Regions from separate parts of the Rhizobium sp. FG113 genome, predicted to be linked through region 3. Evidence: predicted binding sites of a transcription regulator. Region 3 holds the regulator's gene; each other region holds the start of a gene.
What was found. The regulator LexA, encoded in region 3, represses DNA repair genes until DNA is damaged. The targets are predictions, from matches to a motif close to TGTTCNNNNTGTGTTCNG.
Positions count from the first base shown of each region.

Region 1: ACODTZ_RS22695 (ImuA family protein) is a predicted target of LexA. The motif match lies at 3,368-3,385, and genes of this name have one in related genera.
Region 2: ACODTZ_RS23700 (glycosyl transferase) is a predicted target of LexA. The motif match lies at 4,368-4,385, and genes of this name have one in related genera.

Region 1 is NZ_JBMDKV010000011.1:93,750-101,591, forward strand. It holds gene ACODTZ_RS22670 (hypothetical protein) at 1-455, opposite strand, end outside; gene ACODTZ_RS22675 (hypothetical protein) at 977-1,750, shown strand; gene ACODTZ_RS22680 (SOS response-associated peptidase) at 1,908-2,636, opposite strand; gene ACODTZ_RS22685 (hypothetical protein) at 2,649-2,975, opposite strand; gene ACODTZ_RS22690 (hypothetical protein) at 2,972-3,247, opposite strand; gene ACODTZ_RS22695 (ImuA family protein) at 3,434-4,189, shown strand; gene ACODTZ_RS22700 (Y-family DNA polymerase) at 4,110-5,621, shown strand; gene ACODTZ_RS22705 (error-prone DNA polymerase) at 5,618-7,842, shown strand, end outside.
Region 2 is NZ_JBMDKV010000012.1:83,007-90,848, reverse strand. It holds gene ACODTZ_RS23720 (polyprenyl synthetase family protein) at 1-391, shown strand, start outside; gene ACODTZ_RS23715 (tetratricopeptide repeat protein) at 521-2,353, shown strand; gene ACODTZ_RS23710 (4-(cytidine 5'-diphospho)-2-C-methyl-D-erythritol kinase) at 2,360-3,271, shown strand; gene moaB (molybdenum cofactor biosynthesis protein B) at 3,258-3,803, shown strand; gene ACODTZ_RS23700 (glycosyl transferase) at 3,807-4,325, opposite strand; gene ACODTZ_RS23695 (PA0069 family radical SAM protein) at 4,467-5,624, shown strand; gene rnhB (ribonuclease HII) at 5,790-6,461, shown strand; gene ACODTZ_RS23685 (F0F1 ATP synthase subunit B) at 6,561-7,052, opposite strand; gene ACODTZ_RS23680 (F0F1 ATP synthase subunit B) at 7,056-7,694, opposite strand; gene ACODTZ_RS23675 (F0F1 ATP synthase subunit C) at 7,773-7,842, opposite strand, start outside.
Region 3 is NZ_JBMDKV010000003.1:201,358-209,199, forward strand. It holds gene ACODTZ_RS11220 (ComEC/Rec2 family competence protein) at 1-2,319, shown strand, start outside; gene lexA (transcriptional repressor LexA) at 2,313-3,038, opposite strand; gene ACODTZ_RS11230 (VOC family protein) at 3,238-4,122, shown strand; gene kdsA (3-deoxy-8-phosphooctulonate synthase) at 4,119-4,961, shown strand; gene eno (phosphopyruvate hydratase) at 5,116-6,390, shown strand; gene ACODTZ_RS11245 (FtsB family cell division protein) at 6,546-6,866, shown strand; gene pdhA (pyruvate dehydrogenase (acetyl-transferring) E1 component subunit alpha) at 7,013-7,842, shown strand, end outside.

The sequences.
Region 1 (7,842 bases), on a different contig from region 3:
TTCACAGAGATATCCAAAGTGACAGGGCCGCGCGCTATGCCCCAGCCAATCGAACCCGTCCACGTTCCTTGGAAATATCGCGCTCCGACGCTGTCGGCGGTTCCGTCCCCACCCGGTCTCTTCCCCGTGGCGTCGTTCGATGCGTAGTTCGTGCATTTCTTGACCTGCAACGATTTCTTGGTGATTGGCTGCGTCCCAAACAGGCTCTCGTCTTCGGTGTTGCCGCTCTTGATGACGGTTGTCTGCGGGGTGCTGTCGAGGAAATACTCGACCTTCGAGCAGGAAGATGCCGAGGTTTTCACCGTCACTTCGGCGGAATAGCTTCCTTTCGATCCCGAGGTGCTGTCGATCGATATCGTTGCACGGCATGATCCCACGGGCTTATCGAAATTGCACTCCGCGAAGGCGACCGCCGGCGAAAGCGCTACCGCAAGGGCAAATATCAGTTGTCGCATCTGTTCTCCCCGAAACCTGTCTCGGCGATCTATAACACGCAGATTGTGCGCCGAAATCCTCCAACGGGGTGAGGTTTGCACGACCGTTAGACTGCGACCGTGGACAACATCAGTTTCATTAAAGCGTTCAATTTCGCGGTATCTGAAACCGAGAGCTTTCGTTAAGCTCAACCGACGGACGATCATTTACCACAGCTAGACGTTCCGGGAATGAACTGCATCTCGTGGTACGTCGGGCAAATTCACCGGATGACCCCATCGCATGCCGCCTGACACTGCGGGAATTGGATAGGAGGCAATGTTTGCATGTCGCCACACTCATTGACAAAAAAGGCAGACAAGTTCCGATCACCTTAGGTGCACGGCTTTACCGAAACGGGTTCGCAACTATGCACGACGGATTTCAAAGACGTATCGAAAGTAAAGTGGCGCGAGGTATCATCGGGAAAGCATCTGTGGCGGGATATATTTAGTTTTTGCGGTTATAGGCTTGGCCTCGTTTTACGTGTCGGAGCCGCTGCATGCTGAAATTTATATTTTCCCCTTTTGCGCCCCTGTTCGTGTGGATTTGGAGGCCGATCAAGAGGATCGTTTCTGGGGACCACTTCGATAGGCACATGTTACTACTTGCCAATGTCCTTAGTTTAGGAGCTGCAATAGCTGCTGCACTGTCCGCTTACTACACAAGTCAACAGGGCGATCTGGCTATACGTGCTGTAAATCTGCAATCGAGGAATGAGGCGTTTTCTGAATTCATAAAGTCTCAGGAGGTGTTGTGCGCCACAAGTTTGACACCACGAGATCAGAACGATTTTGCCGGACGTGCAGATGATGGTTGGGTTCTCGACGCGTTTTACGACGACGCAGAACGCGACCGCAAAAAATTCGACGTGGAAAGCTTTCTGTCGCGTAGGGAACAAAATCTTGCAGAGCGCGACAAGAAATATTTGCTGCTCCGCATCTGGCTCACCAGAGATGAGGACGATCAGATGTCCCAAGAGACCATGACTGATATGGGCACTGATGCTTACCGGGAAGCAATCACCACTTCCAAAGCGCCTGCTGAAATCGAGGTGCTGAAGAGAAACTTCGCATGTAAGAAGTGGCTGTATGCCTTCGTTGACTATTACACCCGTGGTGACCCGAGTCTTGAGATAAGAGATTTCCTGCACAGTGACCGGCTTCTTGTCCGCCCAAACTCTTCGACGAACCTCACACTTCACGAAATGCTGAAGAATTGGGGATACGAAGATATCGAGCCTTCAGTGCTGAGATACAACGCGCAAACGCAGTGATCAGCGCTCTGGCCCCCGATGACGCACGGCAACGGGCCTTGTCTTCTCATTGCGTAGTTCGCGTATAGCCGACGAAAGCGACAACATGAACATCGTGAGGCGGTTCCTTCGACCGTTTGCGGACAGCATTCAACCGAATACGCACTGATACAGGACATTAGGCAACTGCATCCATCACCGGTTCGATTTTCAGCAGGTCCTCCGGCAGCGGCCTTTGCAAGGCCTTTGCTTCGTCCCACGGAGCGGTGAGCCAAGTCTCGACCTCGTCCTTTGTCGTCAGGATAACTGGCATGGCCTTTTGATGGATCGGCGCGACGAGGCCGTTGGGCTCGGTCGTCAGGAAGGCAAACAGGTCGATGGTGACGAGACCGTCCTTGACCTTGCGCACGCTGGTCCAATCCTTGACCCAGAGCCCGGCAAAGAACATGAGCGGGTCGTCGCCCGTGCTAGTGAACCAGGCATTCGGCGTGCGGCCGCCTTCGACCTTGCTGGCCGGATCGGGTTCAGCGAAGCGGGTGAACGGGACCACACAACGGTTCTGTACGCCAAGCCATCGCTTCCAATGTTGGCTGGACGTGTTCCGGATGTTGGTGGTGCCGCCATCGGGTTCCATCTTCAGGAGTTCGTTGAAATCAAACTCCTTGCCCTTTGCGCGAAGCTTGTCGGCCCGCTTACTGGCGGCATCGAGCAACGCCTTGCTGGAGGAGGGCATGCCCCAGCGGACCATCGTCAGTTCGCGGCGATCTTTGTGGTTGCGGACGATCGGCGCGAAACGGTCCGGATAGACATCGATGGATTCTTCCATGTTGCCGATATGGTCGTGGGTGATCGACACGAACGACCGGATCGCCTGCTGATTGGTCGTGACGTTGTAGGCATTGCACATGCGGGAGCCTCCTCAATCCTGATAGGGACCGTGAAGGCTTTCCTTCTCGACTTCAAGCCTGCCTATCTCGGTGGACAGCATGTGGTCGTATCCGGAGAGGAGGTCGAGAAGTTGGGCAAGCGGCAAAGGTGATGGCGCGGTGCCATCGTCGGGATGCAGCATGATTTCTCCGGTTTCCATCCGCTCGATATAGTCGCGCACCGTATCACGCTCCTTATTACGCGCCTCGAGGCTCGCGATGGTGCTTGCGATCATGACTTCTTCATCGCTGCGGCTGAACAGCGTGCCGTCCAACCTGGCGATACGACGGTCTTCGACTGAAACGATGTTGTCGATCACGCTAAGTCCTCCTTGTCGGGTTTCGCAGAAATGGTGAGCTGGCATCTGTCGATGCCGTCGGTGGCATTCATCCGGTCGCATCCGAGGCCGATCCTACGACGCAGCTTGTGCATCGGGATTGATGCGCCATGGCGTTTCACCACCGCTTTCCGATCGAGGTCGTCACTGCGGCCGCAGGCCCGGCAGTCGACCCGCAGAACGTGACCTTGCACCTGCCGGAGAATAATGTCCTCATCAGAGGAATTTTTTCTTATTTTTTCGATTGTGCTCATCTGTGGATGGACGCTCGTTAGCTCGTTGAATTCGTTTCCTGATCGCTTGCAAAGCCGCTGTGGACTGGCATTGGATGTTCGATTTCGCCCCGAACATCACGATTGACTCACATGTCGATCAGGAACAAAAAGGGAACATACTCGCTTTGAAGCGAAATGGAAACCCGGTTTTAGACAGAGGTCGCGATGGCGCAGGGTGCCACAAATCTTGTGATCTCGGAGCTACGAGAGCGCATCCAGCATCTCGAAGGCGCGTCAGCACGCAAGAAGCGTGTCCTGCCGTTCGGCATTCCGGAGATCGACGACCGATTGCCTGGCGGCGGACTTGCCTTCGGTGCCTTGCATGAGTTCGCGGGCGGTGGAGCAGGGACCGTCGACGGAGCGGCTGCCGCGCTGATGGTGGCTGGGATCGCGGCGCAGACAAAAGGCCAGGTCGTCTGGTGCCTCACGCGACCCGATCTCTTTTTCCCGGCTCTGGCGCAAGCAGGCCTCCATCCGAAACGGGTGATCTTTGTCGAAAGCGACAAGGAGGAGGACGTGCTGGCGTCGATGGAGGAGGCACTGGCCTATGGGGGGCTCGGCGCGGTGGTCGGCGAGCTGGTGAGGTTTCCAATGACGACATCCCGGCGGCTTCAGCTTGCGGCCGAGAAGACGGGGACCATCGGGCTGGCGGTTCGACGATGGCGTCGGCAAACCGAGGCTAGCGATTACGGCCAGCCGACGGCGGCGACCACCAGGTGGCGGGTCAGCGTTCTCCCGAGTGAGCCGCTTCCGGTGCCGGGCATCGGTAGGGCGAGATGGTTGCTGGAATTGATACGAGTGAAAGCGGGTGAGTGCGCAGAGTTTATCGTTGGAGCGTGTGATGCCACGGGTCGTCTCGATTTATCTACCGGACCTGGCGACGGACAGGATCAGGCGGGCCGATCCATCTATTTCCGTTGAGCAGGCCATCGCGGTTATCGCGCGCAGCGGGTCCAAGCGCTGGGTGTCGGCCGTCGATGCGGCCGCCAAGAAATCCGGCGTCCGTGTCGGCATGCCCGCAGCGAAAGCGCAGGCCATCTTCCAAGGTCTTATGCTGGCCGATGCTGACCCGGTTGCGGATGCGGCCGCACTTGAGCGCATCACGCTCTGGGCGCTTAGCCAGTATTCCCCAATCGTTGCGATGGATGCGCCTGACGGGATCGTCATGGACACGGAAGGTGCCGACCATCTTCAAGGCGGAGAGTTGGCGATGCTGACGGGGATCGCCAATCGTTTCTGCGCGAAGAAACTGTCGGCGCGTGTTGCTATTGCCGACACCTGGGGAGCTGCCCACGCCTGCGCTCGCGCCATTCAACGCGAAGCGGTCATCGTGCCTGTCGGCGAAACGGTTCGCGCGGTGGAAAGCCTGCCGTTGTCCCTTCTGCGGCTTCCGCCCAAGATTTCCAGCGATCTCCGGACCCTCGGTTTCAGGACGATCGGGGAGCTGTCGGCGAAGCCGCGGGCACCGCTTGCACTCAGGTTTGGCCCCGAGATCGGTCGCCGCCTCGATCAGATGTTCGGCCGTATGGCGGAGCCAATAGACCCCATCCGCACTCCCGACCTGATCGAGGTCAGCCGGGCATTCGCCGAACCCATTGGCGCTGCGGAGACGATTGACAAGTATGTCGGTCGCCTGATTGTGCAGCTTGTGGCCGAACTCCAGCGCAAGGGTCTCGGTGTCCGGCGGACCGATCTCATTGTCGAGAAGGTGGACGGCACCCGACAGGCGATCCGAGCCGGGACGGCGAAGCCCGCGCGCGACATAGCGTGGCTGACCAAGCTGTTCCGCGATCGCACCGAGAAAATCGAACCTGGTTTCGGTATCGAGAAGCTGACGCTGGTGGCGGTGATGACCGAACCGCTTGACGCGCTGCAGACGGCCTCGGCGCTCGTCGAGGACGAGGTGACGGATGTCACGCCACTGATCGACATCTTCGGCAATCGAGGGCAGCGTGTTTACAGGATGGGCCCAGTCGCATCTGACGTGCCTGAACGCAGTGTCCAGCGGATCGCAGCCGCCGCCGCGGTTGGCGACGACACCTGGGCGCTTCACTGGCCGCGTCCCGTGCGCCTGTTGGCTCGACCGGATCGGATCGACGCAATCGCACTGATGCCCGACTATCCTCCAGCCAGCATTGTCTGGCGCGGCCGGCGGATGAAGGTCAAACGCGCCGACGGTCCCGAACGGGTCTTCGGAGAATGGTGGCGACGCGATGCCGAGCTTGAGGCCGTCCGCGATTATTTCGTCATTGAGGGTGAAGGCGGCGAGCGTCTCTGGATTTTTCGGCAGGGCGATGGCGTCGATCCTGAGACCGGATCGCATCGGTGGTTCGTGCATGGAATATTCGGATGACCTACGCGGAGCTCCAGGTCACGACCCACTTCAGCTTTCTGCGGGGCGCGTCATCCGCCGACGAACTGTTCGCCACGGCCAAGGAGCTGGGCATCGAGGCGCTGGGGATCGTCGATCGCAATTCCCTTGCCGGGATCGTCAGGGCGCTCGAGGCATCGCGCGCAACCGGGGTTCGGCTCGTCGTTGGCTGTCGGCTGGACCTCCAGGACGGCATGTCCCTTCTGGTCTACCCAACGGATCGCGCCGCTTATTCCAGGCTCACCCGCCTGCTGACACTCGGCAAGGAGCGCGGTGGTAAGGTGAACTGCATCCTGACGTTGGATGACGTTGCGCTCTATGCCGACGGTCTGATTGGCATTCTGGTTCCTGACCTTGCCGACGAAGTGTGTGCGGTACAGCTCAGGAAGACGGCGGACATCTTCCGCGACCGGGCATATGTGTCCCTGAGCCTGCGTCGTCGCCCGAATGATCAGCTTCGGCTGCACGAGATTTCGAACATGGCGGCGAAGGTCCGGGTGAAGACCGTCGTCACAAACGATGTTCTGTTTCACGAGCCCGGCCGCCGGCAGCTCCAGGATGTCGTGACCTGCATTCGCAACAGGACAACCATCGACGAAGTGGGCTTTGAGCGCGAGCGGCATGCCGACCGCTTCCTCAAGCCCCCTGAGGAGATGGCCAGACTGTTTCCACGATACCAAGAGGCGCTTGCCCGGACGATGGAGATCGTCGACCGCTGCCGCTTTAGCCTCGACGAGCTGACCTACCAGTATCCGCTTGAAGCCATTGTTGAGGGCATGGATGCTCAGCAGTCGCTCGCGCATTATGTCCGCGAGTGCATCCCGAACCGCTATCCGGAGGGTGTGCCTCAAAAGGTGGTGAAAGCGATCCATCACGAACTCGACCTGATCAACGAGATGCAGTACGCCCCCTATTTTTTGACGGTGTTCAGCATCGTTCGGTTTGCAAGGAGTAAGGGCATCATCTGCCAGGGCAGGGGATCGGCCGCCAACTCGGCTATCTGCTACATCCTGGGCATCACATCCATCGATCCGGAAACCAACGATTTGCTATTCGAGCGCTTTGTATCGCGGGAGCGCGACGAGCCGCCGGATATCGACGTCGACTTCGAGCACGAGCGACGAGAGGAGGTCATCCAATGGATTTACAAGACCTACGGCAAGGATAAGGCGGCACTCTGCGCAACCGTGAACCGATACCGGGCGAAGGGGGCAATACGTGATGTCGGCAAGGCACTCGGCCTGCCTGAGGATGTCATCAAGGCTTTGTCCTCAGGGATGTGGCATTGGTCGGAAGAACTGGTTTCCGACCAGAGACTTGAGACCCGAGGCCTGAATCCAAATGATCGTCGCCTGGCCCTTACGCTCAAGCTCGCGCAGCAACTAATGGGGGCACCCCGCCATCTCGGTCAGCATCCGGGTGGTTTTGTCCTGACCCATGACCGACTCGACAATCTCGTGCCGATCGAGCCAGCGACGATGGCCGATCGTCAGGTGATCGAGTGGGATAAGGACGATATCGAAGCCCTCAAATTCATGAAGGTCGACGTGCTCGCCATCGGTATGCTCACGTGTATGGCCAAGGCGTTTGAACTGCTCAGGCAGCACAAGGACGTCGACCTCGACCTTGCACGCATTCCGCAAGAGGACCCGCGGACGTACGAGATGATCCGCAGGGCTGACACGCTCGGTACGTTCCAGATTGAAAGCCGTGCGCAGATGGCCATGCTCCCTCGGCTGAAGCCAAGGACCTTCTACGATCTCGTCATCCAAGTCGCGATCGTCCGGCCCGGTCCGATTCAAGGTGACATGGTCCATCCATACCTCCGTCGCCGTGAGGGCAAGGAAGACCCCGTGTATCCAACCCCCGAACTCGAAGCTGTGCTCGGCAAGACGCTGGGCGTCCCACTGTTTCAGGAGAGCGCGATGAAGGTCGCTATGGTCTGCGCCGGGTTCACGGGTGGGGAGGCCGACCAGCTGCGGAAATCGATGGCGACGTTCAAGTTCACAGGAGGGGTCTCGAAATTTAAGGCGAAGCTCGTCGATGGGATGGTGCGCAACGGATATAGCCCCGAATTTGCCGAAAAGACCTTCAGCCAGCTTGAGGGGTTCGGGTCCTACGGTTTTCCCGAAAGCCATGCCGCGTCCTTCGCGCTCATCGCGTACGCGTCGAACTGGATGAAATGCCATCATCCGGAGGTCTT
Region 2 (7,842 bases), on a different contig from region 3:
GATGAAGTCCTACGGCATGAACCTTGGCCTCGCCTTCCAGCTGGTCGACGACGTGCTCGATTACGGCGGCAAGGCAGCCGATCTCGGAAAGAATGTCGGCGACGACTTCCGCGAGGGCAAGATCACGCTTCCCGTCATCCTCGCCTATCGGCGCGGCACCGAGGAAGAACGCGCCTTCTGGCGCAAGGCGATCGAGGGTGGCGAAAGCAACGATCAGAACCTCGAAAAGGCACTTGGCCTGATCACCAAGTACGGAACGCTGAACGATACCATTGGTCGGGCGGTCCATTATGGCACGATTGCACGCGATGCACTGGCGCCGCTTCCCGATACGGCATGGAAATCCGCACTGATGGAAGTCATCGACTTCTGCATCGAGCGCGTCAATTAACCGACGATCATTGGTCCAAGGCTGATTTTCTTGCGGGGTCGCTTCAAAAAAGCCATCCTGTCGTGAATCAGTCTTCTCAACTGATTTTGCAGTCGACGCTGGTGGGCTGTTCTCACGAAAGGTTTTCTAATGCGGCGGAAATTTGCCATACGTCTTCTTTCGAGCGCGTCGCTTGCGGCAGTTCTGTCGCTGAGCGTGCTCGGCGGCGCCAATGCCGAAGACGCGGCCAAGAAGGACGACGCCAGCGCGACCGTGATCTTCGATCCTGATAGCGTCAACACCTTCTCCGGCGCTTTGCTTGCCGCCCGCACCGCCGATGTCGACCACGATTACGAAACGGCGATCGAGCTCTACAAGAAGGCGCTGCAGATCGAGCCCGGCAATCCGGAGATCCGCCAGCGCCTGATGATCTCGCTGCTGCTCAATGGCGACATCAAGGACAGTGTGCGCTACGCCAACGAGCTGAAGAACGATCCGAGCATCGAGCGCCTCTCGACCATCGTGCGCGGCGCCGACGCGATCCGCCGCGGCGAATACAAGACGGCCGAGAGCGCGCTGAAGACCACCGGCCCGACCGATCTCGACCGCGTCATGAACGACCTGATGGCCGCCTGGGCGCGACTTGGCGCCGGCAAGGGCAAGGATGCGCTGTCGCAGGTCGAGAAGCTGAAGGGGCCGGAGTGGCTCGCCATCTTCCAGAACTACAATGCCGGCGCGATCGCCATCGTCAACGGCGATGTGCGCTCTGCGCGCAAGCACCTGAACGACGCCGTGCTCGACAAGGATGGCGCTGCGACTGCGCCCGATACCTTCATGCGCGCCATCATGGCGCTCGCCCGCCTGGAAGCGACGCAGGGCAACAAGCAGAAGGCGCTCGACACGGTTTCGGTCGGCGACAACCTGCTGCCCAACTACGCGCCGCTCAACGCGCTGCGCCAGAGCATCACCAATGGCGAAAAGCAGGTGCAGCAGATCACCAACGCCAAGCAGGGTGCGGCCGGCGTTCTGTTCTCCTTTGCCGGCGCGCTGAACCGTGATGGGGCCGAGGACATCGTCTCGCTCTACCTGCAGATCGCCCGTGCACTCGATCCTGACAGCGCCGACGCGCTGGTCATGCTCGGTGGTATCGCCGAGAAGCAGAACCAGCTGGACCGCGCCATCGCGCTCTACAAGGAAGTGCCCGACAATTCGCCGATGAGCCGCATTTCCGAGCTGCAGCTCGGTCTGGCGCTGGCCGAAGGCGGCAAGGTCGAGGAAGCCCGCGCGCATCTGCAGGGGCTGATCAAGTCGGACCCGAAGGATATTCGCAGCTATCTCGCGTATGGCAGCGTTCTCTCCGACGCCAAGGACTACAAGGCGATGGCCGAGAACTACGACAAGGCTGTCGAGGTTATCGGGCCGCTGCCGGGCAAGAACACCTGGACAGTGTTCTTCCAGCGCGGCATCGCCTATGAGCGGCTGAAGCAGTGGGACAAGGCCGAGCCGAGCTTCCGCAAGGCGCTGGACCTTAACCCGAACCAACCGCAGGTCTTGAACTATCTCGGCTACTCCTGGATCGACATGAACCGGAACCTCGACGAGGGTCTGGAGATGATCAAGAAGGCCGTCGATCTGCGCCCCGACGATGGCTACATCATCGATTCGCTCGGCTGGGCCTATTTCCGCCTCGGCAAGTTCGACGACGCCACCGAGGAGCTGGAGCGCGCCGCACAGATCAAGGCCGGCGACGCGACGATCAACGATCACCTGGGAGACGCCTACTGGCGCGTCGGGCGCAAGCTCGAGGCCGTCTACCAATGGAACCGGGCGCTGGGCTCGGAACCCGAGGCCGCCGAGATCCCGAAGATCAAGGACAAGATCGCCAACGGCCTGCCTGCCGTGACCGACGACGCCAAGACCGTCGACAAGAAGATGCCCGATCCGGCCCCTGTCGACCCGAAGCCGGCCGACAAGAAGACCTGATCATCCATGGCTGACACCGGCTTCGGCTTCGCCGACGGCGTTGCGATCAGCGAGGATGCCTTTGCCAAAATCAATCTGGCCCTGCACGTCACGGGCCAGAGAGACGACGGCTATCATCTGCTCGAAATGCTGGTGACGTTCACGCGGGCGGGCGACCGGCTGGACTTCGCGCCAGCGGATACCGATGAGTTTCACATCTCCGGCCGATTTGGCGACGCGCTCACTGGAGATGGCGGCACCAATCTGGTGCTGAAGGCGCGCGACGCGTTGCGTCTTGCCGTCCTCGACGTTGGCGGGACCGCACCGCCGGTCAGCATCCACCTGCGCAAGGATTTGCCGATTGCCTCGGGCATCGGCGGCGGCTCGGCAGATGCGGCGGCGGCACTGCGCGGGCTGATGCGGCTCTGGGGCACTCCCCTGCCCGCCGCGACCATCGACGTCATCGCCATCAAGCTCGGCGCCGATGTACCGATGTGTCTTGCGAGCCGGCCGCTGATTGCGCGCGGGATCGGCGAGCGGATCGAGACGGTGCGTGACTTGCCTATCTTCCCCATGGTGCTCGCCAATCCGCTGAAGGGGGTTTCGACGCCCGAGGTGTTCCGCCGACTAGCGACCAAGACGAACGGCGCGCTTGTGGTAGCACCCGGCCGCTCCTGGCTGGACGGGTTGCGCGCCACGCGCAACGATCTCGAACCGCCGGCGCGCGCGCTGCTGCCCGAGATCGCCGAGATTTCCGATATGCTCTCCGATCAAGGCGCGCGCTTCGTGCGGATGTCGGGCTCGGGCGCGACGTGCTTCGGCATATTTGCAAGCGCGGACGAAGCGAAGGCCGCAGCGGACGCGCTTCACGGCAAGCGGCCGGACTGGTATTTCGAGGCAACCGAAACATTGGCGGGAGATGATGATGACAGGCGTTGACGACACGCGTCCGTTCATTCCGGTGGGATTTGCCGTGCTGACGGTTTCAGACACGCGCACGGCTGCGGACGACCGCTCGGGCGATACGCTGGCGGCCCGCATCTCGGAGGCTGGGCACCGGCTGATCGCGCGCGCCATCGCGCCCGACGACAGGCAGGCGATCGCCACGCAGGTGCAGGCGTGGACGGCGCAATCGGACGTCGACGTGATCATCACCACCGGCGGAACCGGCTTTACCGGCCGCGACGTGACGCCCGAGACGCTGGAGCCACTGTTCGACAAGCGCATGGATGGCTTTTCGGCGGTCTTCCACCGCATCTCGCAGGACAAGATCGGCACGTCCACCGTGCAGTCGCGCGCGACGGCGGGGCTGATCGGCACCACCTTCGTCTTCGTGCTTCCGGGATCGCCCGGCGCCTGCAAGGACGCGTGGGACGGCATCTTGAAGGCGCAGTTCGATTATCGCCACATGCCGTGCAATTTCGTGGAAATCATGCCCAGGCTCGACGAACACCTGAAGCGCGGCGCTTAGAGCCTAGTTCCGCGCCGAGCGCGCCACCCACGACGGGATGAGCTCGGCCGATAGCTTGCGCAGCTTCTGCCCCTTGACGAATTCCGCCAGTTGCATGCCGCTGCGCGCCGTCGCCAGAGCATGTTTTTTCGGCAGCAACAGGCCAAGTTCAAGCGGCGCCAGACGGCGCAGGCGCTGATAGAAGGGCCGGCGATAACCACGCGAGGCGGTGAAGCGGGCGGGCAGCTTGTTCAGCGCCACATATTCGGCGATCTCGTCGATCCAGCCGCTTTGCGGGCGGGCGCCGGGCTCGACGAACAACAGCCATTCGCCGCGCGCCGAACGCAGTATGTCCTTGATATCCCAATGCTGATGGAAGCGGCAGCCGGCAGCGTCCGCGACCTTGGACGAGCCATCGCGCGAGCCGTGGTCGAGCACCACCACGTCGCTCACCAGCCCCTCCACGGCACCAGCAACCAACACCGATAATGTCTGCGCCAGCTCAGGTTCCTGATCCCGGCATTCCAATACGACAGTCAACATTGCTCATTTATAGTGCGACGCACAAAACATTACCAGCGACAGTTTTCCAAATTTGTTCTTGCATTGTTCTCATTTCAACGATAGGAATTTAATCACCAGAACGGATGGGGACGACGAGTCTTCCATCGACGGAGAAACCCGATGAACGAACAGTCCCTTGCAGGGCAGGCCGCATTCGCGCCTGCCAATACGGCGGATATTGCCGACGCGATGATCGTTTCTTCCGGCCTCAGGATCGAGGTCGACCGCCGGCGTGGCCGCGGTGCGGGACTGAACCCGAGCGGGCGCTTCGAGCCGCAGAGCCGCGAAGGCTTCGACGATGGCTGGCAGACGCTGGAAGAGTTGCCGCCGTTCAAGACCGAGGTGCAGATCGAAAAGCCGCGCACGGCGATCACCCGCAATGAATCGCCGGATATCCCCTTCGACCGTTCGATCAATCCCTATCGCGGCTGTGAGCACGGCTGTATCTATTGCTTCGCGCGGCCCACACACGCCTATATGGGCCTGTCCGCGGGGCTGGATTTCGAAGCCAGGCTGTTTGCCAAGCCGGATGCGGCCAAGCTCCTGGAACGCGAGCTTGCCAAGCCCGGCTACAAGCCGCGGGTGATCGCCATCGGCACCAATACGGATCCGTACCAGCCGATCGAAAAGGAATGGCGGATCATGCGGGATATCCTCGAGGTGCTGGAGCGGGCGAACCACCCTGTGTCGATCGTCACCAAGTCGGCGCTCATCCTGCGCGACCTCGATATCCTGCAGCGCATGGCGGAGAAGAACCTCGTGCGCGCTTCGCTGTCGGTGACGACGCTGGATCGCAAGCTGGCGCGGACAATGGAGCCCCGCGCCTCGACCCCATCGAAGCGGCTCGATGCGCTGAAGGCGCTGAGCGACGCCGGCATTCGCACGTCGGTGATGATGGCCCCGGTCATTCCGGCGCTGAACGACCATGAGATCGAGCGCGTGCTCGATGCGGCGCATGCCGCCGGCGCTACGGAAGCGGGTTATGTGATCCTGCGTCTTCCATTGGAAGTGTCGCCGCTGTTTCGCGACTGGCTGCTGCAGCACTATCCCGACCGTTACCGGCACGTCATGTCGCTGGTGCGCTCGATGCGCGGCGGCAAGGATTACGACGCCGATTTCAGCAAGCGCATGAAGGGCGCCGGTCCCTATGCCTGGCAGATCGCCCGGCGCTTCGAGATGGCCACGAAGCGGCTCGGCATGACCCGCCGCAGCATGCCGCTGCGCGACGACCTGTTCGTGCCGCCAAACGGCAGCGGCGTGCAGCTGTCGCTGCTCTAGTTTTGTAGCATGTCGTTGTCGCAAAACCTCTGCACACTTTTGCGCGACATGCTCGGACATTCCCTTACGGACGGCTGACCCTGGCCTTCCGTTCTCAAGTCCCCGGCCCGCCGCCCTGATCCGGGGACTTGCAGGAAATCGGGTTGGCGTGCGAAGTTCAGCCGCATGAAACGTCGCACGCCACCCGATTCTCCCATGCTTTTCGAAGATGTCCCGCTGCTTCCGGATTTCCGGCTGGAGCTGAAGGCGCGCAAGGCCGGCCACTGGCCCGTCGCCGGCGCCGACGAGGCAGGGCGCGGGCCGCTGGCGGGGCCCGTGGTCGCCGCCGCCGTCATTCTCGACCCGAAGCGCATCCCCGATGGCCTGAACGATTCCAAGCAGCTCTCCGCGCAGAGACGGGAAGAGCTGTTCGAGCAGATCCTTGCCACCGCAACCGTCGCGATCGCCTCATCCAGCTCGCGTCGCATCGACGAGACGGATATCCGCAAGGCGAGCCTCGATGCCATGCGCCGCGCGATCCTCAGCCTCTCCATCCCGGCAAGCTATGTGCTGACCGATGGGCTTGACGTGCCCCCTGGGCTCGATTGCCCCGGCCAGGCCGTCGTCAAGGGCGATGCCCGCTCCGTGTCGATCGCCGCCGCCTCCATCGTCGCCAAGGTCACGCGCGACCGGATGATGACCCGCGCCGACCTGATCTTCCCCGCCTATGGTTTCGCCGCGCATGCGGGCTACGGCACCGCGCGCCACCGCGCCGGCATCGACAGCCATGGCCCCTGCCCGCTGCACCGCATGAGCTTCGGGCGGCTCAAGCAGTTCCTGGTCACCGACGGCGAGTAGACGGCACCTCGGCCGGCTTCCGGGCGCTACCGCGAACAACACCTCCAAAACGCAAAAAGCCCCGGCGAACCGGGGCTTCGAAATGTAATAGGACCGATCTCAGTTGAGGCGGGTCTTTACCTGGCCGAGGGCGTTACCGAAGAGTTCGGACTGAACCTTGGCATCGGCCTTCTTGACGAGAACCGTTTCAGCGGCGGCGATGGCGAGGTCGACGGCTGCGGAACGAACCGCCTTCATCGCATCGGCTTCGGCCTGCTTGATCTTCGCTTCCGAAACCGCGGTGCGGTTGGCAACGAATTCCTCGGTCTTCTTCTTGGCTTCGGCGGTGAACATTTCCGCTTCGCGCTCGGCGGCTGCCAGGATATGGGCAGCTTCCGCTTCGGCTTCCTTGCGCTTGCGCTGATATTCGGCCAGCAGGTGCTGGGCCTCTTCACGCAGGCGCTTGGCTTCCGACAGCTCGTTGCGGATCTGATCGGCGCGGTCGTCGAGCGACGTCGCCATCATGCCGGGAACCTTGAGGTAGACGACCAGTGCCAGGAACAGGACGAGACCGACGAATGCGAAGAATGTTGCGTCCAGTGCAAATTCCATCGATCAAGCTCCCTTCTTGGCCGCGGTAACGGCGGACGTGACTTCAGCCTTGGTGGCGGTGCCACCGATCAGCTGCTCGACGACGGCCTTTGCCGTTTCCTCGGCGATCGTGCCGACATCCGCGAATGCCTTCGCCTTGATATCGGCGATGTGGCCTTCCGCAGCCTTCAATTTTTCGCCCAGAGCGGCTTCAACCGCACGGCGGTCAGCCTCGGCCTTGAGCTTGGCGGCGTCGCGCGCTGCCGTGCCGATTGCGTTCGACTTGGCGCGGGCTTCTGCGAGTTCGGCTTCGTAGGCAGCAACGTCCGCGTCTGCCTGCGCCTTCAGGCGTGCAGCCTCATCGAGGTCCTGGGCGATGCGCGTGTGGCGCTGCTCGAGGATACCGCCGATGCGCGGTGCAATGACCTTTTGCATGAGCACGAAGAAAATGACGAAGGTGATCGCCAGCCAGAGCAGCTGGGACGCATACGTCGAAGTATCGAAAGGCGGGAAAACACCGCCATGGTGTTCGGCTGGCACGCCGGTCTCGGTATGAACCTCGCCTGCGGCCGGGGCAGCATGCGCGTCTGTACCGGTCGCTGCACCAGTTTCTGCGGTTCCCGCCGGGGCTTCTTCAGCGTAAGCCGGGGTCACAAAAAACATGCTCACCTCCAGGTGTACTGCAAATACAAAGGATCACGGCTCGCTGTTCGCAGGCCGTGATCCCTCAGTGCGCCGAAATTAAACGGCGAACAGCAGAAGGAGAGCGACGAGCAGCGAGAAGATGCCCAGAGCTTCCGTAACGGCGAAG
Region 3 (7,842 bases):
TCGGGTTTTCTGAGTCGCGCAAGCCGAGGGATCGGCCGCCAGGCAGCCGTTGCAGCACAAGCGTTCAGCACGGAATTCGATCACGGCCGCTTCTTCCTGGCGTCGCCCATCTTCCTCGGCGCTGGCGCCATCGCCTGGTTCCGCCTTGCTGTCGATATCCCGCCCTCACGGCTCCTTGCCTGGGCTGTGCTGTTTGGTCTCGTCTTCGTTCTGGCGGGCGCTGCGCGCGTTGCCACCCGCCGTGTGGCGATATCAGGCCTGCTAGTCGTCCTTGGCATGTTCGCGGCGCAACTCGAGACCTGGCGCGCTGATACCGTCGTGCTTGATACAGCGGTGACGACGACTGTGACCGGCCGCGTGGAACGGCGCGAGGGCGACGACAACGGCCGCTGGCGCTATATCTTAAGGGTAACGCGCACGGACGAGCCCTCTCTCAAGCGGCCGCCACAGCAGGTCTCGCTGGTCGCGCGCGCAGGAGCGCCCGTTGGGGTCGGTGGCTGGTTGACCGGCCGCGTGCGCCTCACGCCGCCGGCAGGACCTGCGCTCCCCGAACTCAACGATTTCGCCTTCTCTGCCTATTTCGACGGCATCGGCGCCAACGGCTTCTTCTACGGCATGCCGCAGACCATCGCGTCGCAGACCGATATCGCCGATCTCTCTGCCGCCGATCGCGCCGTGGAATGGCTCTACGGTCTGCGCAGCCGGATTGGCGACCGCATCCGCAGCATCCTGCCTGATGATACCGGCGCCTTCGCCGCCTCGCTGGTCACCGATGAGAGACGTGCCATCTCCAACGAGACGACGGAGGCGCTGCGCCAATCCGGCCTCGCCCATATCGTGGCGATATCAGGCCTCAACATGGCCCTGTCAGCCGGCATCTGCTTTGTCGGGCTGCGGCTGTTCTTTGGACTGTTTCCTGGCTTCGCGCAGGCCTATCCGACCAAGAAGTTCGCCGCCGGCAGCGCGCTTCTGGCGTTGACGGCCTATTACATGATCTCAGGCTTCGCGGTCTCGGCCGAGCGCGCCTTCATCATGATGGCGATCATGCTTGTCGCGGTGCTGTTCGATCGCCCCTCGATCAGCCTGCGCAACATCGCGCTCTCGGCGCTGCTGATCATACTGATGTCCCCATCGGAGGTGCTCGGTCCCAGCTTCCAGATGTCCTACGCCGCGACACTGGCGCTGGTCGCGGGCTTTGCTGTCTGGACCAGGAGGCGGCCTCGCGAAAGCGTTCTTCTCACGCATCCCGCGATAAAGCCGGTCATGGTCACGCTTCGCTTCTTCGGCGGCATCGCGCTGACCTCGATGATCGGCGGTTTCTCGACGGCGCTGTTTTCGATCGAGCATTTTCACAGGTTGAGCGGCTACGGCCTTCCCGCCAACCTGCTCGCCATGCCCGTCATCTCCTTCATCGTCATGCCTTTCGGAATGCTCGCGATGTTAGCGACGCCCTTTGGTCTGGACGCGCCACTATGGACCGTCGCGGGCTTCGGGCTGGATCTGGTGATCGACATCGCCAAGATGGTTTCCGGCTGGGGCGGCAGTGTCGATATCGGGCGGATACCGCAGTGGTATTTCGCGATCGCCGTGCTCGGCTTCCTAGTCTGGGGGCTGATGCGGACACGGCTGCGATGGATCGGTGCTGTGGGGGCCGCGCTTGCAACGCTCGTCGTTGTTCTGCTGCCTGCGGCATCTGCGCCTGAGCTGGTCGTCTCCGAGGACGGAAGCCTCGTGGCAGCAGTTACAGGCGACAGTCTCGCCAGCAACCGCGAACGCCCGCCCGACTTCATCTTCGGGCAATGGCAACGCGCGCTCGCGATCGAAGAACACAAGCCGCCTGACATGCTTGAAGGCGAGGCCTTGCCCATCCCGAAGAGGGGAGAGCCACGACCAAGGCTGACACTGAAACAACAAGGCGAAGCCCGCGCCATGATGCGCGATGCCGCAGCGTCCACAAATGACAGCGCTTTTCAGTGCCTCAAGACGGCCTGGTGCGTAACATCGCTCGACAGCGGCTACATCATCGCAACGCTCGAAAACGCCGCCTATCTCGGTCCCGCCTGCGATGTGGCCGATATCGTCATCACGCCTGTCCGTCTGCGCCAGGCGACATGCCGTTCCGGCGCAATGCTATTGACCGGCGAAACCCTCAGGCGATCAGGCGCCGTCGAAATCCGCATCGACGAGCAGGGGGCGCCTGTCGTCAAAACCGCTTATGAAAGCCTCGGTCGTCCCTGGATGCGTCATCGCGCCTATGACTGGCGCAACGACAGCTTCAGCGATGATCCGTCACCAACTAGTGACGTCACCACTCAGTGATACCGGCGAATAAGCCCGACGAGCTTGCCCTGAACCTTGACGCGGTCGGGCCCGAAAATACGCGTTTCGTAAGCCGGGTTCGCGGCTTCCAGCGCGATCGAGGCGCCCTTGCGGCGGAAGCGCTTCAGCGTCGCTTCCTCGTCATCGACAAGCGCCACAACGATATCGCCGGGGTTGGCGGTGTTGCCGTTGCGGATGATGACGGTGTCGCCGTCGAAAATGCCGGCTTCGATCATCGAGTCGCCCTTGACCTCGAGCGCGTAGTGCTCGCCGGAGCCGAGCATGTCGGCGGGGACGGTGATGTCGTGGGTGTTGTTCTGGATCGCCGAGATCGGCACACCGGCGGCGATGCGGCCCATGACGGGAACGGACGCTGAGTTGCCGTTGTCGGCGCTCGGCGCGGCCTTCGGGGCAGGGGCTGCGGCCACCGGCTGCGGCTTGCCGAGGCTGCCTTCAATGACGCTCGGCGAGAAGCCGCGTCGCGGCTGCAGGCTCGGATTATAGGCTTCCGGCAGCTTGATGACCTCAAGCGCGCGCGCTCGGTTCGGCAGCCGGCGAATGAAGCCGCGCTCTTCCAGCGCGGTGATCAGCCGGTGAATGCCGGATTTTGATGCGAGATCGAGTGCATCCTTCATTTCATCGAAGGATGGCGGAACGCCCGACTCTTTCATCCGCTCATGAATGAACAGAAGCAGTTCTTGTTGCTTGCGTGTCAGCATCGAAATGAACCCCAGAGTCGTGAAACAAAGCCAGAACGGACACTATATGTTCCATATGTGTTCCGCAAGTGCCTAAATTTTCGTAAAACTTGGCTCGGAATCGTCGCGATTTTGCACTTCATTCGATTTAACCGCGCCGGCCTCTTGCATTGTGGCGAAAGCCAGCGCACATCTCTGCCGATTTCGGGAGGATTTGCCGATGAGTGACCCCCATCCCCTGGACCACGTGGTGCTGCCGGTCGTCAACATCGAGATGGCGCGCGAGCGCCTGGGCAAGCTGGGCTTCACCGTCGCCGCCGATGCGCGGCACCCTTTTGGCACCGAGAATGCCTGCGTCTTCTTCGCCGACAAAACCTATATCGAGCCGCTCGGCATCACCAGCCTGGAGACATACGAGGCGGCCATCGGTGACGGCAACGTTTTCACCGCTCGCGACCGCGCCTTTCGCTTCCGCTGCGGCGACGACGGCCTGTCGGCGATCGTTTTCGGCACGCCGGATGCCGATAGCGATCACACCCGCTTCATCGACGATGGCATGAGCGGCGGCGAGATGCTGCAGTTCGCCCGGCAGATGAAGATGCCGGATGGTTCTGAAGCGACCGCGGCGTTCCGCCTGGCTTTCGCGGCCGATCTGCGCGCACCCGATTTCTTCCTCTTCGCCTGCCAGCGCGTCAACCCGCTGCCCAGCGACCGCAAGGCCTTGGAAAAGCACGCAAACGGTGTGTTGGGTATCCTGTCGATCGTGCTCTCGTCGTCCGATCCCAAGGCGTTCGCGCCGCTGTTGCAGCTGGCGTCGGATGCGCAGGCGTTCCGCGAGGAGGCATTCGGCGTCAGCCTGGATGCCGGCAACGCCCGCATTAATATCCTTTCGCCGGATGGTCTGAACGCTTACTACGATCTCGCCGAGCCCAAGGCCGATCGCGGCCTGCGCGGCGCGGCGATTGTCTTTTCCGTTGCCGATCTCGCCGTGACAGAGGCGCATTTGGCTGCTAACGGGATCACCTATACACGCAAGAACAATCGAATTCTGGTGAAGGCAGCACCCGGCCAGGGCGCGCTCTTCGCCTTCGAGGAGAAACGATGACTGAAACCAATTCCGAAGTGGCCGTTGGCGAAGGCGCCGGCCGTGTGGTGTTTTCCAACACCGGCAAGCTGTCGCTGATCGCCGGCCCCTGTCAGATGGAAAGCCGCGACCATGCCTTCATGATCGCCGGCACGCTGAAGGAGCTCTGCGACAAGCTCGGTATCGGCCTTGTCTACAAGTCCTCCTTCGACAAGGCCAACCGCACCTCGCTGTCGGCCCAGCGCGGCATCGGGCTTGAAACGGCGCTTGAAGTGTTCGCCGATCTCAAGAAGGAATACGGTTTCCCCGTTCTCACCGACATCCACACCGAGGAGCAGTGCGCCGAAGTCGCCACTGTCGTCGACGTGCTGCAAATTCCGGCCTTCCTTAGCCGGCAGACGGACCTGCTGGTCGCCGCCGCAAAGACCGGCCGTGCCATCAACGTCAAGAAGGGCCAGTTCCTGGCGCCTTGGGACATGAAGAACGTGCTGGCCAAGCTGAATGCCAGCGGCAACCCGAACATCATGCTGTGCGAACGCGGCGCTTCCTTCGGCTATAACACGCTGGTCTCCGACATGCGCTCGCTGCCGATCATGGAAGCCATGGGTGCCCCTGTCGTGTTCGATGCGACCCACTCGGTGCAGCAGCCGGGCGGGCAGGGTGGCTCCAGTGGCGGCCAGCGCGAATTCGTGGAAACGCTGGCGCGTGCCGCTGTTGCCGTCGGTGTCGCCGGTGTGTTCGTCGAGACGCACGAAGATCCCGATAACGCGCCGTCGGATGGTCCGAACATGGTCTATCTCAAGGACATGCCGCGCCTGCTGGAGAAGCTTCTGGCCTTCGACGCCATCGCCAAGGGCTGACGTTCAAAAGACTGACACGTTCGTGTATTAGGCCACGAGGAATAAAGCGGCGAAGCATGCGCAAAACGGCCCCAAACTGGCATTGTAATTTGCGCATCTTCGATTAAAGACGAATTTCAAACGATTTATCCACCCCTCAAGCAGAGAAGAGCCGATGACCGCTATTACCGATATTATCGCCCGCGAGATTCTCGACAGCCGTGGTAACCCCACCGTCGAAGTCGATGTCTATCTCGAAGATGGCAGCATGGGCCGCGCCGCCGTTCCATCGGGCGCGTCGACCGGCGCTCATGAAGCCGTCGAACTCCGCGATGGTGGCAAGCGTTATCTCGGCAAGGGTGTCGAAAAGGCCGTCGAAGCCGCCAACACGGAAATCTTCGACGCCATCGGCGGTATCGACGCTGAAAACCAGATCCAGATCGACAACATCATGATCGAACTGGACGGCACGCCGAACAAGTCGCGCCTCGGCGCCAACGCCATCCTCGGCGTTTCGCTCGCTGTCGCCAAGGCTGCCGCCGAAGCTGCCGGCCTGCCGCTCTACCGTTACGTTGGTGGCGCTTCCGCTCACCTGCTGCCGGTTCCGATGATGAACATCATCAACGGCGGAGCGCATGCCGACAACCCGATCGACTTCCAGGAATTCATGATCCTGCCGGTTGGCGCTGATTCCATCCGCGAAGCCGTTCGCATGGGCTCGGAAGTCTTCCACACGCTCCGCAAGGAACTCGCGGCCCAGGGTCACAACACCAACGTCGGCGACGAAGGCGGCTTCGCACCGGGCCTGAAGAGCGCTCCTGAAGCCCTCGACTTCATCATGAAGTCGATCGAGAAAGCCGGCTACAAGCCTGGCGAAGACATCCATCTCGGCCTCGACTGCGCCTCGACCGAATTCTTCAAGGACGGCAAGTACGTTCTCGAAGGCGAAGGCCGCACGCTGGAGCCGGGCGCAATGGCTGAATACCTGGCACAGCTCGCTGCCCAGTACCCGATCATCTCGATCGAAGACGGCATGGCTGAAGACGACTGGGATGGCTGGAAGGCTCTGACGGATCTGGCCGGCAAGAAGGTTCAGCTGGTTGGCGACGATCTCTTCGTCACCAACTCGGCTCGCCTGCGCGACGGTATCAAGATGGGCGTCGCCAACTCGATCCTCGTCAAGGTCAACCAGATCGGTTCGCTGACGGAAACGCTCGACGCCGTCAACACCGCGCACAAGGCAGCCTACACCGCCGTCATGTCGCACCGTTCTGGCGAAACCGAAGATTCCACGATCGCCGATCTCGCTGTCGCGACCAACTGCGGTCAGATCAAGACCGGCTCGCTGTCGCGCTCGGATCGTCTTGCCAAGTACAACCAGCTGATCCGCATCGAAGAAGGCCTCGGCCCACAGGCGCAGTACGCCGGCCGTTCGATCCTTCGCGGCTAATCGCCCGAATTCAGGAATTTGGCTGAAATCAAGCATTTGGAACCCGCGCCCCAACCGGCGCGGGTTTTTTGTTGCGCCACGTTCATAGTCAACGGACGGTTAATCTCTGCCCGGTAGTCTTCTGGTCAAGGGTAATGCGTTTCGAGAATGCGTGTATGTGGACCAAGCATCATAAGAAGAAAAAGATCGGCCGTTTCGTCATCCCGGCGATGGCGGTCGCGTTTCTCTCCTACTTCGGCTACCATTGCATCCATGGCGACTACGGCCTGCGCGCGACCGAAGTGTTCGAGCGCCAGCGCATCACGCGCGAAAGAGAGCTGGCGGTGCTTAAAAATAAGCGCGAGCACCTTGAAAAGCAGGTGGCGCTCCTAAGTGATGGTTCCATGGACAAGGACATGCTGGACGAGAAGGCCCGTCTGCAGCTGAACTTCTCCCGCGCCGACGAGATCGTCATATTCAATCATTATTCGAATTAACCGGATTCCGGTTAATCGAAATAAATTGATATTTATCAATGCTTTACCGCTGAATACGAGCCATGCAATTATGGCATTGCTGCGGCGAAATTTCTTCCCTATGGTGCGCACCACCCAAGAACCGATAAACCCATAGGGAGGGTTGAATGGCTCCGCGAAAAAACGCGACCGTTTCCAGCCGTAAGACAAGCGCAAAGCCTGCAGCCAAGGCATCGAATGGTGGCCCGGTGGCCGATTTCGATCGTGACGAAGAGCTCAAGGCCTATCGCGAAATGCTGCTCATCCGCCGTTTCGAAGAGAAGGCGGGCCAGCTTTACGGCATGGGCTTCATCGGCGGTTTCTGTCACCTTTATATCGGCCAGGAAGCTGTCGTCGTCGGCATGCAGATGGCGCAGAAGGAAGGTGACCAGGTCATCACCGCTTACCGCGACCACGGTCACATGCTGGCAACCGGCATGACCGCACGCGGCGTCATGGCCGAGCTGACCGGCCGCATCGACGGCTATTCCCGTGGCAAGGGCGGCTCGATGCACATGTTCTCCAAGGAGAAGCATTTCTACGGCGGTCACGGCATCGTCGGCGCCCAGGTGTCGCTCGGCACCGGTCTCGCCTTCGCCAACCGCTATCGCGGCAATGACAGCGTCTCGATCGCCTATTTCGGCGACGGCGCCGCCAACCAGGGCCAGGTCTACGAGAGCTTCAACATGGCTGCTCTCTGGAAGCTCCCGATCATCTACATCATCGAGAACAACCGTTACGCCATGGGCACCTCCACGGCCCGCGCCACGGCGCAGTCGAACTACTCGCTGCGCGGTTCCGGCTTCGGCATTCCCGGCGTCCAGGTCGACGGCATGGATGTTCGCGCCGTCAAGGCTGCGGCCGACGAGGCGCTCGAGCATTGCCGTTCCGGCAAGGGTCCGATCATTCTCGAAATGCTGACCTATCGCTATCGCGGTCACTCCATGTCCGACCCGGC